DNA from 2 places in the Pseudolabrys sp. FHR47 genome. Region 1 is predicted to be linked to the other one. Evidence: predicted binding sites of a transcription regulator. Region 1 holds the regulator's gene; the other holds the start of a gene.
What was found. The regulator PhoB, encoded in region 1, activates phosphate uptake and scavenging genes when phosphate is short. The targets are predictions, from matches to a motif close to TGTCATNNANCTGTCAT.
Positions count from the first base shown of each region.

Region 1 (9,779 bases):
GCGGTCTGTCGCTGCGGGTGTTCACCGAGATGACGCCGCCGCCCGGATCGGCCGGCGGTCTGCTCAACCCGATCCTCGGCAGTTTAGCGATGACCATACTCGCCGTCATCATCGGCACGCCGCTCGGCATCCTGGCCGGTACCTACATGGCGGAGTACGGCCGCTACGACAAACTCTCGTCGGTCGTCCGATTCATCAACGACATCCTCCTGTCGGCGCCGTCGATCGTGATCGGCCTGTTCGTCTACGAGATCATGGTCGCGCAGATGGGCCACTTCTCCGCCTGGGCCGGCGCCATCGCGCTTGCCGTGATCGTTGTGCCGGTGGTGGTGCGCACCACCGAGGACATGCTCACTTTGGTGCCGGACACGCTTCGCGAGGCGGCGGCCTCGATCGGCCTGCCGCGTGCGCTGATGATCCAGAAGGTTGCTTACCGCGCCGCCCGCGCCGGCATGATCACCGGCGTGCTGCTCGCGGTGGCGCGCATCTCCGGCGAGACCGCGCCGCTGTTGTTCACCGCGCTGAACAACCAGTTCTGGAGCACCAATATGAATGCTCCGATGGCCAGCCTGCCGGTCGTCATCTTCCAGTTCGCCTTGAGCCCCTACAAGGACTGGCAGGAGCTCGCCTGGACCGGCGCGCTCATCATCACCCTGTCGGTTCTGACCCTGAGCATCGTCGCCCGCGCCCTCGCTTCGCAGAGTAAATCACAATGACCATGGCCACATTCACTGTCCCGACCGTCACCAGCACCGTGACCTCGGCCGACGGCCTGACCGAAAAGGTCAGCGTGCGGAATCTCGATTTCTTCTACGGCGATCACCGCGCCCTCAAGACCATCAACGTGTCGCTCTATCACGGCAAGGTCACGGCCTTCATCGGCCCGTCGGGCTGCGGCAAGTCGACCCTGCTTCGCATCCTCAACCGGATGTACGATCTCTACCCGAACCAGCGCGCCACCGGCACGGTTCAGCTCGACAACGAGAACATCCTGTCGCCGTCGCAGGACCTGAACATGCTGCGCGCCAAGGTCGGCATGGTGTTCCAGAAGCCGACGCCGTTCCCAATGACGATCTACGAGAACATCGCCTTCGGCATCCGTCTTTACGAGAAGCTGCCGAAGTCGGAACTCGACGGCCGCGTGCAGCACGCGCTGGAGCGCGCCGCGCTGTGGGGCGAGGTCAAGGACAAGCTCGGCGCCAACGGCCAGTCGCTCTCGGGCGGCCAGCAGCAGCGCCTGTGCATCGCTCGCACCGTGGCGGTGCGGCCGGAAGTCATCCTGTTCGACGAGCCGTGCTCGGCGCTCGATCCGATCTCGACCGCCAAGATCGAAGAGCTGATCGACGAACTCAAGGAAGACTACACCATCGCCATCGTCACCCATAACATGCAGCAGGCGGCGCGCGTCTCCGACTTCACCGCCTTCATGTATCTCGGCGAGCTCGTGGAATACGGTGAGACCACCAAGATCTTTACCGCGCCGAACGACCGCCGCACCCAGGACTACATCACCGGCCGCTTCGGCTAGGCCGGCGCCCGGAAGGGAATGAAGGATCAGGATCATGAACGAGCAGCACACCGCCAAGGCCTTCGACATCGACCTCCAGGAGTTGTCCCGGATGGTCGCCGAGATGGGCGGCCTGGCCGAGAAGCAGGTCGCCGACGCGGTCGATGCGCTGGCCAAGCGCGATACCAACATGGCGCAGCGCGTGACCGCGTCCGATAACGCCATCGACGTCCTGCAGCGTGAGATCGAGGAAAAGTCGGTGCTCACCATCGCGCGCCGCCAGCCGATGGCTGTGGACCTGCGCGAAATCGTCGGCGCGCTGCGGCTCGCCAACGATCTCGAGCGCGTCGGCGATCTCGCCAAGAACATCGCCAAGCGCGTTATCGCCCTCAACGCCGAATTCCCGCCGCCGAAGCTGATCCGCGGCGTCGAGCACATGACCGACCTCGTGCTTGAGCAGCTCAAGGCGGTGCTCGATGCTTACGCTCGCCGCGACGATAGCAAGGCGATGGCGGTGTGGCGCGGCGACGAGGAAATCGACGCGGTCTGCACTTCGGTGTTCCGCGAACTGCTGACCTACATGATGGAAGACCCGCGCAACATCACCTTCTGCATCCATCTGATGTTCTGTGCCAAGAACATCGAGCGCATGGGCGACCACGCCACCAATATCGCCGAAACCGTGCACTTCATCATCGAAGGCACCCCGATCACCGAGCGCCGGCCCAAAGGCGACACCGAGATTTCGGCCCTGGCCGGCACTCCCGCTTGACGAGCTACTGACTTATGAGCGCGCGAATCCTGATCGTCGAAGATGAAGAGCCTCTCACGATGCTCCTCGTCTACAATCTCGAGAAGGAAGGCTACGAGGTCGAGACCGCGGCCCGCGGCGACGACGCCGACACCAAGCTGAAAGAGCGCGTGCCGGACCTCGTGGTGCTGGACTGGATGCTGCCCGGCCTGTCCGGCATCGAACTATGCCGCCGGCTGCGGGCGCGGCCGGAGACGCAGAACCTGCCGATCATCATGCTGACCGCGCGCGGCGAGGAGAGCGAGAAAATCCGCGGCCTCGCCACCGGCGCCGACGATTACATCGTCAAGCCGTTCTCGGTGCCGGAATTGCTCGCCCGCGTGCGCGCGCTGCTCCGCCGCGCTCATCCCGACCGCGTCGCCACCGTGCTTAATATCGGCGATATCGAACTCGACCGCGAGAAGAAGCGGGTATCGCGCAGCGGCAAGCCGATCGATCTCGGCCCCACCGAATACCGCCTGCTGGAGTTCCTGATGGAGCGTCCCGGCCGCGTGTTCTCGCGCGAGCAGTTGCTCGATGGCGTCTGGGGTTCGGACATCTATATCGACGAGCGCACCGTCGACGTTCATGTCGGCCGCTTGCGCAAGGCTATCAACCGCGGCCAGCAGGCCGACCCGATCCGTACCGTGCGCGGCGCCGGCTACGCGCTCGACGATCGGTTCGGACGAGTGGCGAGTTAGTCGCTCCAATAGTCCAGGGCGCTTCCCGCTCGGTCATTCCGGGGCTCGGCGAAACGGCTTCCTCGGCGTCATCGCCCGCGCAGGCGGGCGATCTAGCTCTTGGTCAGCCTTGAAAAGCGCTGGGTCCTCCGCTTGCGCGGAGGACGACGGGATTTGTCGTTCCGGGCTCCGGGCTTGCTAGAAAATAGTCCTTGACTATTATTCCTAGAAGGACTATAAGCACTCCTGTCCTGTTCCGGCCGGGGGCGCTGTCATGAGGCGTCGTTTCAGTGGGAGCAGGGCGCGGTGCCCGCGGGTCTGGCGAAACGCACGCCAGGCGCTCGGGCGGCGACGGGGCTCCGCCCGCCGGCAATAAGACCGGCCGCAAGGAGCTTGCTGATGGTGAGCGCTACCTGCTGAAAGGCAGATCAGCCGCCAGAAGCGCGGCCCGTGTGCCGTAAGACACCGCGATGGAGCGCCGCGGGGCGCAGGTTCTCCGCGTTATGGAGAACCGCGCACCGCAAGGTGCGAAATCAAAGAGCGTCTCGCGGCGCTCCATCCCTCCGGCTTGGCCGGAGGGCCGAAGGGGAAGGCAGGCCGCCCCGGGCCTTCAAAGAACAGGGGCGATCAGGCACGTCTGCTGTTTGAAAATTGAATCGGAAAGGCGCGGCACGTCACACGCGCTTTCTGATCCCTCCCCGAAGGCGGGGAAGGGATAAGCAAAAAAAGCCGGAGCGTCGCTCCGGCTTTCATCAATCCAGTATCGTCTTTGCAGTCAGCCTCTGAATGCCGGCTTGTGGCGGCGGCGATCATTGGCCGGCTGGAAGGCGACGCGGCAGTGGAAGCTGCAATAAGGCTGGTCTTCGGCGGCTTCACCGCCGCAGAAGAAGAAATCCGGACCTGACGGATCGCCCACGGGCCAGCGGCAGGTCTTCTCGTTGAGCTGCAGCAGGGTCTTGCGCTGCTCGAGCGGGATTTCCAGAAGCTCGGGCTCGGGCTCGACCTCGTAGTCGTAGGCCAGCGCGGTATTGCCGCGCACCTGCGGCCGTTGCACCCGGATCATGTGGCCGGACGAGCGAGCCTTGCGCGGGCGCGGCGTGCTCGAGGACGGGCTCTTGGCCCGCCCGGACAGGCCGAGGCGGTGAACCTTGCCGATCACGGCGTTTCTTGTGATGCCGCCAAGCTCGGCGGCAATCTGGCTGGCCGACAGACCGTCGGACCAGAGCTTTTTCAGGAGTTCGACCCGCTCATCGGTCCAGCTCATGGGGCATTTCCCTCGGCGATCCAGGCCCTTGGACAGAATCCACCCCCATCGTCCGGCACGGCTTTTCCGCGCCTGAACGTGTACGCTTCAGGGATGAACCAGATTTCGGCGGCGATACGCACGATATGTCGTATCGCTTGATTGAAAAGCTACACTATGGGTTGACTCGGCCGCAAGCATTTGCCTCCCGACAAAGCCCGCCTCCCACAGGTTTTCCTTTAGAATCCGCAACTGCGGTGATTTTGAGTCGCGAATCGGGGCCGGCCGTTTCGTTTGACTTGGAGCCGGGGCGGCCTAAAATATTGAAAGTGCCGCCCGGCGAGGCGGCACATTTCGTTTCGGGCGCCGCCTGCCGGTAAAGCGCTCAGTCCAGGGGCCGGGTTCTCTCGCACCCGGAGGCCGGGATTAGTCATCGGCGATAAACATCGAACGTCCTCGGTTTTGTCGCCGGGGCGTGTTGCTGTTTCTGTATTGCGCCCGAAAGGCGTTGGATTTCGAACTTTGGAAAGAGACTGGCCGTGAGCTCGCATCTGTTGCCGACCTATGCCCGTGTCGACCTCGCTTTCGAGCGGGGCGATGGTGTCTGGCTGACGGCGACCGACGGCCGCCGCTATCTGGACTTCACCTCCGGCGTCGCCGTCAACGCGCTCGGCCATGCGCACCCGCATATGGTCGCCAAGCTGACCGAGCAGGCCACCAAGCTGTGGCATACCTCGAACCTCTACCGCATTCCGGAGGGCGAAAAGCTCGCCGAGCGGCTGTGCGACAACAGCTTCGCCGATTTCGTGTTCTTCCAGAACTCCGGCACCGAGGCGATGGAATGCTGCATCAAGATGGCGCGGAAATATCAGTACGCGTCCGGCAAGCCGGAACGTAACCGCATCATCACCTTCGAGGGCGCCTTCCACGGCCGCACGCTCGCCGCGCTCGCCGCCACGGGCAACAAGAAATACCTCGAAGGTTTCGGCCCCAACATGCCGGGCTTCGACCAGCTTCCGTTCGGCGACATCGAGGTCGTCAAGAAGGCGATCACCCCGGAAACCGCGGCCATCATTACCGAGCCGGTGATGGGCGAGGGCGGCGTGCGCGTCGTTCCCCATGAGTTTTTGCGCGCGCTTCGCAAATTGTGCGACGACAATGGCCTGCTGCTGATCTTCGACGAGGTACAGACTGGCATCGGCCGCACCGGCGACCTGTTCGCCTATCAGCACACCGGCGTCACCCCCGACATCATGGGTCTGGCCAAGGCGCTCGGCGGCGGCTTCCCGATCGGCGCCTGCCTTGCAACCGCGGAAGCGGCTAAGGGCATGACCGCCGGCTCGCACGGTTCGACTTTCGGCGGCAATCAGCTCGCCATGGCGGCCGGCAATGCCGTGCTCGACATCGTCGCCGACAAGGCGTTTCTCGACGAGGTCAAACGCAAGGGCCTGCTGCTGAAACAGCGCCTCGCCGAGATCAAGGACCGATATTCCTCCGTCGTCGCCGAAGTGCGTGGCGAAGGCCTGCTCGTCGGCCTGCGCATGGTGCCGCCGGTCGGCGAAATGGTCGACGAATTGCGCAATGAACAGATGATCACGGTCGCGGCCGGCGACAATGTTGTGCGCCTTCTCCCGCCGCTCATCATCAGCGACGACGAGATTGGCGAAGCGGTGAACCGTATCGAGCGTGCCTGCGCGAAGCTGGCGCAAGCGCATCCGCGGCAGGCCGGAAAGCCGGGAGCGGCGGCATGAGCAAGACTAACAATCAGGTGAGGCACTTCCTCGATCTCACCGACATCCCGAAGCCGACGCTGAAGGAGATGATCACGCATAGCCGCGCGATGAAGGCCGCGCAGAAGCGTGGGCAGGGGCCAAAGCCGCTCGAAGGCAAGACTCTGGCGATGATCTTCGACAAGCCGTCGACGCGCACGCGCGTGTCGTTCGATGTCGGCATGCGCCAGCTTGGCGGCGAGGCGATCATGCTCACCGCGCAGGAAATGCAGCTCGGTCGCGGCGAGACTTTGGCCGACACCGCGCGCGTCCTGTCGCGCTTCGTCGATGCCATCATGATCCGCACGCTGAGCCATGACGAAGTCGCCGAAATCGCGGCCAACGCCACCGTGCCAGTGATCAACGGCCTGACGCGCCGTTCGCATCCCTGTCAGGTGCTGGCGGACGTCATGACCTTCGAGGAGCATCGCGGGCCGATCACGGGCCGCACCATTGCCTGGACCGGCGATGCCAACAATGTCTGCGCTTCGCTGATGCACGCCGCCGAGCGCTTCGATTTCGAACTGCGCGTGGCCTGCCCGCCGGAACTCAAGCCGAAGAAATGGCTGGTCGACTGGGTGAAGGCCTCGGGTGCCAACATTACGATCGGCGACGATCCGGAAGTGGCGGTCAAGGATGCCGACGCCGTCTTCACCGACACCTGGGTGTCGATGGGCGATCGCGAAGCCACGCACCGTCACAACATTCTCAAGCGTTACCAGGTCAACGCCGCGCTGATGGCCAAGGCCAAGCCCGACGCGCTGTTCATGCACTGCCTGCCGGCACATCGCGGCGAGGAAGTCACCGACGAGGTGATGGACGGGCCGCAGTCGGTGGTCTTCGACGAAGCGGAGAACCGTCTGCATGCGCAGAAGGGTCTGCTCGCCTGGTGCCTGCACGCCGAGAACGCGTAGAGGGCGCGGCATTCACAAGCCTGCTCCCTCTCCCCTTGGGGGAGAGGGTTGGGGTGAGGGGGCAAGTGACTATCGTCAGGCCGTAACCCCTCACCCGACGCGCTTCGCGCGTCGACCTCTCCCAATGGGAGAGGTGAAGGAACCGCGGCCTCGCATTTTCGCATTCGCTCGCTACATAACCCCGCATGACCGAAACCAATTTGGATTCCATGGCGAATTCCCCCGACATCTCCCTTCCCGAACGTGCCCCGTCCGCCGTCTCGATCGACGACGCGGTGACGCCGTTCGAGGTGGCGAGCCTCGACCTGCGCGGCCGGCTGGTCCGGCTCGGGCCGATGGTCGACGAAATCCTGTCCAAGCACGCTTATCCGCTGCCGGTTGCCAAGCTCCTGGGCGAGGCCATCGTGCTGACGGTGATGCTCGGTTCCTCGCTGAAGATGAAGGGCCGGTTCATCCTGCAAACCCAGACCGACGGTCCGGTCGGCCTGCTGGTCGTCGATTACACCACCCCCGGCCACGTCCGCGCCTGCGCCCGCTACGGCGCGCCGGGCGTTGAGGCGCTGGTCGCGGCGGGCGAAGCCACGTCCGGCAATCTGCTCGGCAAGGGCCATCTCGCCATGACGATCGATCAGGGCGAGAATACCCAGCGCTATCAGGGTCTCGTCGCACTCGACGGCGTTTCGCTCGAAGACGCCGCGCATGAATACTTCCTGCGCTCGGAGCAAATCCCGACGCGGGTGCGTCTCGCGGTGGCGGAAGAGATCATGCCCGGCACCGGCGTCGGCAGCCATCGCTGGCGTGCCGGCGGCGTGATGTTGCAGTTTCTGCCGAAATCTCAGGAGCGGGCCCAGACTGATCTGCATCCGGGCGATGCGCCGGATGGGCTTGAGGTTGCGCCGGTGATCGAAGATGACGCCTGGGTGCAAGGCCGGGCCCTGCTCGAGACCGTCGAGGATATCGAACTGATCGATCCGGAGCTGTCGAGTGAGCGTCTGGCCTACCGGCTGTTTCATGAGCCAGGCGTGCGCGTGTTCAACGCGCAGGAGGTCAAGGCGCAATGCTCGTGCTCGCGCGACGCCGTGGAGGCCATGCTCAAGAGCTTCTCGCAGGACGACCGCGATCACATGGTCGAGGACGGCCGGATTTCCGTGACCTGCGAATTCTGCTCATCGACATACGTGTTCCAGCCGGAAGACGTCGGCGCGAAGTCAAATTAACTCTGCGTCCGCATTAACCTTGCGCCTGAGACGATAACGCGGCCCGACTCCTTTCAAACAAGGAGCCGGGTCGCGATGCGGTCCATCTTGCCAATAGTGACATTGCTGCTCGTGGCATCGCCGGCGCTGGGACAAAGTTGCCCGGCGCCTTTGGCCAGTGCGCGCAAACTGGTGCTGGTCACCCCCGACACGATGACAAGCACGATGGCGACGATGCAGCGGTATACGCGCAGTGCGATGAACGCGCCTTGGCGCGTCGACGGCGGGCCGATTACGGCAACGATTGGCCGCGGCGGCACCGCGTGGTCCCATGCTTTCCGGTCTTATGCGGTGCCTGGCGAGCCGGTGAAAGTCGATGGCGACAAGCGCGTCCCGGCCGGCATCTATCCACTCGGCCGCAGCTTTGGTTTCGGACTGTCGCGCCTGCGTGGTTATATGCGTATCACCGACGGCATGACTTGCGTCGACGATCCGTCTTCGCCTACCTACAACACCATCACTTCGCGGGCCGAGGTCGGCTGGAAAGTCAGCGGCGAGAACATGTGGCGCATACCGGAATATCGGCGCGGTCTGGTGGTCGACTATCCAACCGACCGCGCGGCCAAGGCCGGCTCCTGCATCTTCATCCATGTGCGCAAGCCGGGCGTACCGGGCACGTCCGGCTGCGTGTCGCTGCCGGAACCCGAAGTCGAACGCCTGCAGCGTTTTGCGTCGGGCGGCGCCGTGCTCGCCGTGGTACCGCGTCAGGCGCTTGGCCGATTTACCGGCTGCTTCCCGAACTAGTTCAATGTGCGTTTGCCGCCCTGCGGCGCGTCGAGCGAAAACGGCGGGATATCGATATCGAAGGGACGGCCATCCTCGGTGATCATGCCGTATGACCCTTCCATGAAACCGGACGGGGTCGGCAGCGGCACGCCACTGGTATACTCATAAGACTCGCCCGGCCGCAGCACCGGTTCTTCGCCGACCACGCCGGTGCCCTTCACCTCCTGCAGCCGTCCGTGCGCATCGGTGATCTTCCAGTGCCGGGTCTTGAGCTGGACCGTTTCGTCGCCGCCGTTGACGATGTCGATCGTATAGGCCCAGAAAAAATAGCCGCTGGCCGGCGACGACCTGTCCGCAAGGAAGCGGGGCTTCACGGTCACCTCGATCTTGCGGGTTACGGCGCGGTACATCTATATGCCTTAATTGGAACCGACGATTGTAGTGGCAGGTCGCACGACTCGCGGCGATTATGGCCGAAGCAACCGACGAAAGAAAAGCGGCCTATGGCCCCGATCCCGAGTGAACGAGACCTGCGCCTCGACCTGTTCCGTGGGCTCGCGCTATGGCTCATCTTTCTCGACCACATTCCGTCCAATGCTGTGAGCTGGGTCACGATCCGCAACTATGGTTTCTCGGATGCGACCGAAATCTTCGTCTTCATCTCCGGCTATACCGTCGCCTTCGTCTACGGCCGGGCGATGCAGGCCAGCGGTTTCATCGTGGCCGGTGCGCGCGTGATCAAGCGCGCCTGGCAGATCTATGTGGCGCACATCTTCCTGTTCGCCATCTACCTCGCCGAGATTTCCTGGATCGCCCAGTCCTTCGAGAACCCGCTCTTCACCGAAGAAATGGGCGTGCTGAATTTTCTGAAAAATCCGGACGTCACGATCATCC
Region 1 covers NZ_CP039740.1:923,518-933,296, forward strand. The annotation lists gene pstA (phosphate ABC transporter permease PstA) at 1-716, shown strand, start outside; gene pstB (phosphate ABC transporter ATP-binding protein PstB) at 719-1,528, shown strand; gene phoU (phosphate signaling complex protein PhoU) at 1,563-2,279, shown strand; gene phoB (phosphate regulon transcriptional regulator PhoB) at 2,294-2,998, shown strand; gene E8Q40_RS04610 (GcrA family cell cycle regulator) at 3,753-4,241, opposite strand; gene E8Q40_RS04615 (aspartate aminotransferase family protein) at 4,754-5,971, shown strand; gene argF (ornithine carbamoyltransferase) at 5,968-6,903, shown strand; gene E8Q40_RS04625 (Hsp33 family molecular chaperone) at 7,113-8,120, shown strand; gene E8Q40_RS04630 (hypothetical protein) at 8,196-8,903, shown strand; gene apaG (Co2+/Mg2+ efflux protein ApaG) at 8,900-9,295, opposite strand; gene E8Q40_RS04640 (OpgC domain-containing protein) at 9,308-9,779, shown strand, end outside.

Region 2 (9,779 bases), 720 kb from region 1:
GGCCTTGGCGCCGTTCGCCTGCGCCTCGCGCACAAGCTTTTCGAGCAGCCAGGCGCCGAAGGTGTCGAGCTGTTCGACCTGCCCCATATCGATGGAGACGGTCTTCACGCCGCGATGGCGACGGGTGAGTCCGACGATCTGCGAATCCAGGACGCGCGCATGGGCGGCCGTCCAGGCGCCGCCGCCCGTGACGGCCAGCCTGTCGCCTTGCAGGGTTTCCTGCAGGAATGGGTCGCCTCTCAAACTTCTCGCTCCTGCGCCCGCCAATGCTCAGATAGAGACGCCAATGGGCATCGGCCAGCCCCGATTCTCAAGGATTTAGGCTGCCTTCCGGGTTTGACCCCGCCCCTACAGCCCGGATATCCCCACCTGCGTCCGCCGTCTCCGCCCAAAGGTTATTCGCGTGGCCGTCACCCTCAGCATCGCCGTCGAACGTTTCCCGATTGCCGGTACGTTTTCGATCAGCCGCGGGGCAAAAACCGAGGCCATTGTGGTCGTTGCGACGCTGTCCGATGGCGCCGTGGCCGGTCGCGGCGAATGTGTTCCCTACGCGCGTTACGGCGAATCCACCGACAATGTGACAGCCGCGATCGAGGCGGTGCGCGGGGCCCTGGCCGATGGCCTCGACCGCATTGGCCTGCAGCGGGCCATGCCGCCGGGCGCGGCACGCAACGCGCTCGACTGCGCCTTCTGGGACCTGGAAGCCAAACGCAGCGGCCGCCGCGTTCATGAACTCGCCGGCCTCCCCGCGCCGAAGCCGCTGACCACCGCCTTCACGATTTCGCTGGCCGATCCGCACACCATGGCGCAGGCGGCTGCGCGGGCCGCGCATCGTCCGTTGCTGAAGATCAAGCTCGGTGGCAGCGCCGACAATGGCGGCGATCCGGCGCGTATCGCCGCGGTGCGCGCCGCCGCGCCGAGAGCGACGCTCATCGTCGACGCAAACGAAGGCTGGGCCGAGGCCGACCTTGCCGCCAATCTCGACGCCTGCGCCAAGGCTGGCGTCACGCTGGTCGAGCAGCCATTGCCCGAGGGCCGCGACGCGGCGCTCGCGCGCATGCCGCATCCCATTCCGATCTGCGCCGACGAAAGCGCGCATGACCGCGCCTCGCTCGCGGCCCTGAAGGACAGATACGATGCGGTGAATATCAAGCTCGACAAAGCCGGCGGCTTGACCGAGGCGCTGGCCATGGCGGAGGCGGCGCGCGCCTCAGGACTCGCGATCATGGCCGGCTGCATGGTGGCGACGTCGCTGTCCATGGCGCCCGCCGTGCTGCTGGCTCAATCGGCACAGTTCACCGACCTCGACGGCCCGCTCCTGCTGGCGCACGACCGCGCGCCGGGCCTAAATTATGACGGCAGCCTGGTCTTTCCGCCAGAACCCGCGCTTTGGGGCTGAGTTCACACCCGGTATTTGTTTGATCGGGATCAATGCCGCATTTTCCCGTCTTGGTACGAATGTATCCAAGGGACAACTTTTCGTGTCAGGGAGCGAGACGTGGCACAATCGAAGGTGGCCGAGCGCTTGATGGCTCATGCCCAGCTTTGTCGGAAGCTGGCCGATGCCAGCCTCGACGAGAGCGTCGGGGCCAACCTTTTGCGCATGGCCGAGGAATGCCTTCAGGCCGCGACCGCCAGCGGTAAGCCTGTGGCGGAGCTTCGTGCCGTCGCGATACATGTTCCGGTACGGAACTCTCGTTTTGAGACAAAAGACTGAATTCTTTCGCCGTTTTCTCCGAAAAGTAGTTAACCAAACCTTTCCGTTCTGCCCCGATTAGGCTTAGACTTTGCCAGTATGGCGCGTGGGGACTTGTCGCGCCGCAAACTGGGGTTCGGGGATGAGGTTCAGGAGCACGTTGCTCTGTGCGGTCGTGGCAGCCTCGACGGCGGCCGCGGCGATGGCGACACCCGCGTCGGCCACCATGCGAATCGCCGAAGACCGCGGCGGCCAGATCGGCCATTACCTCCAAGCCTTCGCCATGCTGCGCTCGTCCGGCGAGAAAGTCATGATCGACGGCAACTGCCTGTCGGCCTGTACCCTGGTGCTCGGCCTCATCCCGCGCTCGCGCATTTGCGCAACACCGCGCGCCCGCTTCGGCTTTCACGCGGCGTGGATGCCGGATGCCGATGGCGCGCCGGTGACGAGCCAGCTCGGCACCCAGGCCTTGTGGAATATCTATCCCAGCGATGTGCGCCGCTGGATCAATCGCAACGGCGGCCTGTCGCGCAAGATGATCTACCTGCAGGGCAACGCCATGCATTCGCTCGTCTCGGAATGCGGCTCAAAGCCCGCGCAAACGCGGCGCGCCGATGCTGCCACGAAGCGCCAGGTCGAACGACGCGCCGACAGACGTTTCGAGCGTCAGATTTCAAAGCGCGTTGCCAGCAGCACGACGCGCCGCGCGGTCCGCTACAGCGCCATAAGCACAGCCAACGACCGCCGCTAGCGCCATCGCGGCGTAGGCCTTGGTGCCGAACAGTCCGTAGAGCCAGCCCGACAGCGCCATCGCCGCGGCCATTGTCACGCCGAGGCTGATCGCGAGATAGCCCTGAGCGGTCGCCGCCTGCCCCGGCGGCGCATGACGGCTGGTGAAGAACAGCGCACCCAGATAGGTCATGCCGAAGCTGAAAGCGTGCAGCATCTGCAGCGCCGGCAGGAGATAGACAGGCGGATCGAAGGCCATCGCCAGCCAGCGCAAGCCGCCGCCGGCGCCGCCGAGCACCAGCATCATGCTCGGTGTCAGAAAGGCCGGCAGCCGGGCCGCGACCACGAACAGGACGATCTCCGCGACCACGCCGACCGACCACAACGCGGCGATCGCGGTGCCGTCGAGACCGGCATTGCGCCATTCGAGCGACGAGAAGCCGTAATAGACGGCGTGGCTCGACTGCGTCAGACCGGCCGACGCGGCAACGACGAGAAATGCCGGGTCGCGGAGCAGTCGCTTGGGCTGCGCTGCCGCGACCACGCCCGGCTCGTGCGGCGGCAGCGGCCGCAGGCTGATCGCCATGACGAGGGCGACGGCGCTGGCGGCCACGATCAGCCAAATGAGATCGCGCGGCGGAACGATGTCGGCGACATAGCCGGTGCCGAAAACGCCGGCGATGAAGGCGACCGATCCCCATAACCGCACCGAACCGTAGGCGCGGCCGCGCATGCCGAGACCGCGCAAGGCGTAAGTCTCCAGCACGGGCATGATCGGCGTCGTTGCCAGCGATGTCAGCGCGTAAGCGGCGAGAATCAGGAGCCCGCCCTCCGCCACGGACACGGCGCAATAACCCGCAAGTGCCAGCGCGCTCAGCACGACGAGCGTGCCGCGTAGCGCATCGCGACGGTCGGCCTGCCGGGTGACGACGGGAATCGCGAGGACGCGCAATATCTGCGGCGCCGCCAGCGTGATGCCGATCAGGGCCGCATCGACGCCCTTGGCTTTGAGCCAGACCGGAAAGAACGGCAGCACGATGCCGCTGAGCACGAACAGCGCAGCGTAAAACGCCGCGATCCGCGCCGCAAAGCCGGTATCGTTCGATTGAAAAGGCGGCCGCATCGTGCGGACTCGGGCTCCGGCAGCCCTGATTTCAGGCCGAATCAACGGTGGTTCGCCGTTACCTAAGGCTGGCCGAATCAGGTTCGTTGATTGATAAACGCGGGAACCGAAATTGCCTATGGCCACGAAGCAAAACAGGCGTCGTCGATGGTTGGGGAAAGCGTCAGCAGACGGCAGGAGATGCCGGCCGAGCAGGTTGCCGAGAGCGACTATCAGTCGTTCTGCGAGGCCTTGAGCGCGACCGCCCGCGGCCGCGCGTTTCTCGAGGAGTTCGCCCGCCGCAATCGCCAGGCCGATACCCAGGTCGTGCTGACGGCGCTGGAACGGCTCGAGGCCACCGCGCGCGCGCATTCGCCCGAGGCCGACCGTATCCGGCAGGACCTGCGGGCGCTGCTCGACACCTTGCGCAGCGCGCGTCCGCAAACCGAGAACACGCCGACCGCCATCAAGGCGGCGACTTTGGCCGCGCTCATCGATTTCACCCAGGCCCGTATAGAAGCGCTTGTGCTGCCCGCGGCAGCGCGCGAAGGCGAGACCTTGTCCGCCGTACCGGTGCAGGAACAGCCTGAACTGCCGATCCCGCATCCGACCGCCGCCGCGCCGTTGATGGCGCTGGTACCGGTCCCGCTCCACATCGAACCGCCGGTTGCCAGCGCGCCGCAGGCGTTCATGCCGGCCCAGGCCAAGCGCAAAACGGCGACCGTCATCCCGATCGTCGAATTCGACTACCGGTCAAATCCGAACGGACGGCCGATGCCGACGCGCTCCGCGCCGGAGGAAAGCTGGACCACGCTGACGCCGCCGGCTGTCTCAACGCCGCCAATTACGCAACCAGTGCCGGATATCGACGCGCCCGACGCGCCATCACAGGTAGCCGAAGCCGCGCCTGAAGCCAGGTCGGAAACCAAGTCGGAAGCCAAGATCGAAATCGAAACCTACGAGCTCTGGCTCGACCCTCCGGCCGTGGCGATGGCCGAACCGGAAATGAGCATCGGCGCGCTGGTGGAAACCCATGCGCCTGAGGCAACGACAGTTGTCGAAGCAGTACAGGACAATGCTGTTCCACAGGCCGCGATGCCGGATATGACGGTCACCGAGACGGTCGTCGCCAAGGTGACCATGACCGAAATGGCCAGGGTCGATCTCGCGACATCTGATGCGAGCGCGGCTATGGCATCGCCCGCAGCGACGATGAGTACCATTAATGCCCTGATGGAGCAGATGGAGCAGGCCGCAACGCCCGTCCAGGCCGTCAAGGGTCACGCCGAAGTGCCGGACCCGCTGGCGCCGCTGATGGCGCTCAGCGAAGAAGAGCGCATCGCGTTGTTTACGTAAGCAGCGCGCATCGTCATCGCCCCCGAAAGCGGGCGATCAAGTACTTGCAAGTCTACAAGAGATTACTGGATGCCCCGCTTTCGCGGGGCATGACACGAGCTGATCACCCCGCGATCAGCTTGGCGAACATCTCGACGTCGACATTGCCGCCCGACAGGATGGCGACGACAGTCTTGCCGCGAATGTCGACGACATTGTCGAGCTTGCCGGCGAGCAATGAGGCAAGACCGATAGCGCCGCCCGGCTCGACCACCAGCTTCAGTTCCATGAAGGCGTAGCGCACGGCGGCGGCGACTTCCTCGTCGCTGGCAGCAATGCCCTGCCCGATCAGCTCCTTGTTGATCGGGAAGGTCCATTCGCCCGGCGTGTTGCTCATCAGCGCGTCGCAGATCGAGCCGGTGACCTTCTCGTTGGCGACGCGCTCGCCGAGTACGAAGGAGCGCAAGGTATCGTCGAAGCCTTCCGGCTCCGCGGTGAACAACCGCGCCGAGGCCGCGCGCGACTTGATACCGAGCGATACGCCGGCGGCGAGCCCGCCGCCCGATGCGCCGACCACGACGATCTCCGGCTTGAGCCCGAGCTTGTCGAGGTCCTCGACGATCTCGACGCCGATGGTGCCCTGCCCGGCGATGATCATCGGATCGTCGTAAGGCGGCACCAAAGTCGCGCCGCGCTCCTTGACGAGACGCTCGGCGATCAGCGCGCGGTCTTCGCCGCCGGCCCGATCGTACAACACCACTTCGGCACCGTGACCGCGCGTGCGTTCGATCTTGGCCTTCGGCGCATCGTTCGGCATGACGATGGTGGCGCGCATGTCGAGCAATTTGGCCGCGGCGGCGACGCCCTGCGCGTGATTGCCTGAGGAATAAGCGACGACGCCGGCACCACGCTTGTCGGCCGGGATCTGCGACACGCGGTTATAGGCGCCGCGAAATTTGAAGGAGCCGGTGCGCTGCAGGATTTCCGCCTTGAGGAAGACGCGTGCGCCGAGGCGTTCGTCGAGCACCGGCGCATTGATCAGCGGCGTGCGCACCGCGACGCCCTTGAGGCGCGCCACCGCGCTTTCGACGTCGGCGGCGGTCGGGAGCAGTTTCTGGTCGATGAGGCCCATGGCGAAAGGCTACGCCCGGGCCGGTGACCGGGCAAGCGCGCCTTTGGGGTGTGAATTGCGACGGAACCGTTGCGTTATGCCGCCATCCGGTCGCGATCGCGTCGCCTTCGCGGCTTTTGCGTCGCTTCGGTGACGTGCGTGACGAAAGTGCGTGCCGTGGCCTCCCAGGTCAGGCCCTCGGCGAACGACCGACAGGCCGACTTATCGAGATCCAGGGCGCCGAGACAGGCGCGCCTGAGATCGGCGTCGAGGCAACCGACCGGCGCGCTGCCAATCACGTCGCGCGGTGCATCGGCCGGGAACGCGGCCACCGGTACGCCCGAAGCCAGCGCCTCCAGCAGCACCAGGCCGTAAGTATCGGTCAGGCTCGGAAACACGAAAACGTCGGCCGAGGCATAGATATCGGCAAGTTCCTCGCCATGCTTGGCGCCGAGGAAAACCGCGTCGGGATATTTCTTCGCCAGATGATCCCGCGCCGGACCGTCGCCGACCACGACCTTGGTGCCCGGCAGATCGAGCTTGAGGAATTCCTCGAGGTTTTTCTCGACCGCGACGCGGCCGACGGTGAGAAAGATCGGGCGCGGCAGATCGAGGATGCGCTTGCGTTCGGGATGAAACACACGGCCATCGACGCCGCGCTGCCACAACTTCACGTTCTTGAAACCGCGGCCTTCGAGTTCCCCGACCAAAGTCGGCGTCGCCGCGAGCAGCGCGGCGCTCTGAGCATGAAAGCGGCGCAGCCACGCCCAGGTCAGATCGCCGGACCATTTCGGCGCCAAGGTCACGCGCTCGGCGACATAATCGGGAAAGCGGGTGTGGAAGCTCGTGGTGAACGGCAGACCGCGGCGGAAGCAGACCCGGCGCATGGCATGGCCGAGCGGCCCTTCGGTCGCGATGTGAATGGCATTCGGCTGGATGATGTCGAGGCGCCGCTCGATCGCGCCGGCACTCGCCAGCGCCAGCCGGATTTCCGGATAGCTCGGCATCGGCAGCGTGCGAAATTCCGCCGGCGTCAGGAATTCGACGGTGACGCCGAAGCCGGCCGCTTCGCGCGCGACTTGGCCGAGCGTGCGCACGACGCCATTGACCTGCGGGTGCCAGGCGTCGGTGACGATGAGAATTTTCATCAAGCCGCCTGCGCCCGCGCCGGCAGTTGCGCCGGGGCCTTGACGCGGCCGTCGTGGATCCAGGTGATGATCTCGAACGTGCCGTCCTGGTTCTCGGCCACCGCCGTGCAGCTCTCGACCCAGTCGCCGCAATTGATGTAGCGCAGGCCGAAATCGTCGTGCAGCGCCGCGGTGTGGATGTGGCCGCAGATGACCCCGTCGACCTTGTGATGCTGCGCCTCGGTCGCCAGCGCCTTCTCGAAGGCGCCGATATAATTGACGGCGTTCTTCACCTTCATCTTGGCCCACTTTGACAGCGACCAGTACGGCGCGCCGAAGATGCGCCGCATGGCGTTGAAGACGCGGTTGGCCTTGATGGCAAAGTCGTAGGCCTTGTCGCCGAGCAGCGCCAGCCAGCGCGCCTGCGTCACGACGAGATCGAACATGTCGCCATGGACGACGAGATAGCGCTTGCCGTCGGCGGCTTCATGGATCGTGTTCTCGACCACCTCGATGCCGCCGAAATGCGTGCCGTAGTAGTCGCGCAGGAATTCGTCGTGGTTGCCGGGGATGTAGATCAGCCGCACGCCCTTGCGCGACTGGCGGAGCAGCTTCTGCACCACGTCGTTATGCTGCTGCGGCCAGTACCAGGACGAGCGCAACGCCCAGCCGTCGACGATGTCGCCAACGAGATAGATGGTATCGGCTTCGTGGTGGCGCAGGAAATCGAGCAGTTTGTCGGCCTGGCAGCCGCGAGTGCCGAGATGGATATCGGAGATGAAAAGCGCACGAAAGCGCCGCGTGGCGGGTTCCGTCACGGCGTCTCCTTACGTCGGTTGTGCTTCATGTCTCGGCCCATTAGCAGAAGTCCATGACAGGGATGTGACAGCGCCTTCCTCTTCACCCTCCCCTGGAGGGGGAGGGTCAAGGAAGATTACGCCGCCGCGCTTTGCCTTTCGGCTCTCCGAAAACGCACCAAAGTATAAACACCGAACGGCTTGACCTTGCGCCGCTCGATGAGTTCGGCGCCGCCATGGCTGCGCGCCCAGTCGGCCAGCCGCTGGAACGGGAATTCGGGGCGCAGGCCGAGCTTGCGGGCGTGCTGCGCCAGCAGCCGCTCGACCGCGGCGGCGATGCCCTTCTCCGAGTAAAGGTGATTGACCAGGATGATCTGCCCGCCGGGGCGCAGCACCCGCGCGCATTCCGACAGCACCTTCTCCGGATTGTCGACGAGCGTAATGACGAACTGGCCGACCACGCAGTCGAAGGACCCGTCCGGGAAATCGAGCGCGCTCGCATCCATCACGCGCAGTTCCTTGACGAACGGATAGCGGCCGCTCGCCACGCGCTCACGCGCCCGCGCAATCATCGGTTCGGAAATGTCGATGCCGGTGATCTCGGTCGTCGTATCGTAATCGTCGAAGGAAAGCCCGGTGCCAACCCCGATCTCCAGGATACGGCCGCCCACGTCATGCGCGGCTTTGGCCGCGGCGCGCCGGCCATTGAGAAACACCGGTCCGCACAGCACGTCGTAAACCGGCGCCCACTTGGCGTAGGCCTTTTCCATCACGTCTTTGGCGGGATCGCGCAGCATATCAAGCCCCCTCGAATCGAATGGTCCCGGTCGATTTCGGGGAGGTAGCAAGGCTGTGCGACAGTCAGGCGACAGGACGTCGCAGGGCGTTAACGCCTTCTTCTCCCCTCCCCCTTGTGGGGAGGGGTCGGGGGTGGGGGTAGTAGCGATACGGCGCTGACGATGACCTCCAACACGCCATCGATATTTGTCAGCACATCGTTGTTCCAAAACCGCAGCACGCGATAACCGTCCGCCTCGAGCCGCTGTGTTCTCACAACATCGCTATTGCGATTGGCATGCTGGCTGCCGTCGAGTTCAATAATCAGCTTCAACCGGTGGCTCGCAAAGTCCGCGATGTAAGGTCCGATACGAACCTGGCGCCGAAAATGGGTAGCTCGAAGTTCGATGCGGTGGCGCAAGTGCCACCACAGCTTTCGCTCTGCGTCCGTCGGATCAGCCCGCATGTGGCGCGCAAACTCGCGCTGAGGCGGCGATTTTGTCCGATCAACAACCGCCCAAATACGGTCGTCACCATTCTGGCGGCTCGCCATCTCCGACCCCCACCCCTAGCCCCTCCCCACAAGGGGGAGGGGAAAATCCTTGTGTGGCTTCGGCCTTGACCCTCTCTGACGGTATCCTATCAGTGTAGCCCCTGCTTCAAGTCGAGGAAAATCCCATGGATCTTGGTATCGCCGGCCGCAAGGCCATCGTCTGTGCGTCGAGCCGCGGGCTCGGCAAGGCCTGCGCCTTCGCCCTCGCCGAAGCGGGCGTCGAAGTCGTCATCAATGGCCGCGACGCCAAAACGGTGGAGGCCACCGCCGCCGAGATCGCCAAGGCGACCGGCGCCAAAACGCACGCCGTCGTCGCCGACGTTGCAACGGCAGAAGGCCAGAAGGCCCTGTTCGCTGCCTGTGCCGAACCCGACATTCTGGTCAACAACAATGGCGGCCCGCCGCCGCGCGATTTCCGCGAATTGTCGCGCGACATGATCATCGACGGCGTCATCGCCAACATGGTGGTGGCCATCGAGCTGACGCAGAAGGTCATCGACAAGATGGCGGAGCGCCGTTTCGGCCGCATCGTCAACATCACCTCGAGTTCGG
Region 2 covers NZ_CP039740.1:1,642,646-1,652,424, reverse strand. The annotation lists gene E8Q40_RS08125 (MlaE family lipid ABC transporter permease subunit) at 1-243, opposite strand, end outside; gene dgcA (N-acetyl-D-Glu racemase DgcA) at 404-1,399, shown strand; gene E8Q40_RS08115 (hypothetical protein) at 1,499-1,717, shown strand; gene E8Q40_RS22125 (hypothetical protein) at 1,839-2,447, shown strand; gene E8Q40_RS08105 (MFS transporter) at 2,370-3,548, opposite strand; gene E8Q40_RS08100 (hypothetical protein) at 3,696-4,883, shown strand; gene E8Q40_RS08095 (threonine/serine dehydratase) at 4,987-5,994, opposite strand; gene E8Q40_RS08090 (glycosyltransferase family 1 protein) at 6,069-7,121, opposite strand; gene E8Q40_RS08085 (UDP-2,3-diacylglucosamine diphosphatase) at 7,121-7,918, opposite strand; gene E8Q40_RS08080 (class I SAM-dependent methyltransferase) at 8,035-8,694, opposite strand; gene E8Q40_RS08075 (endonuclease domain-containing protein) at 8,784-9,227, opposite strand; gene E8Q40_RS08070 (SDR family oxidoreductase) at 9,353-9,779, shown strand, end outside.
Region 2: a site for PhoB is predicted at 7,972-7,988, ahead of E8Q40_RS08085 (UDP-2,3-diacylglucosamine diphosphatase). Genes of this name have one in related genera too.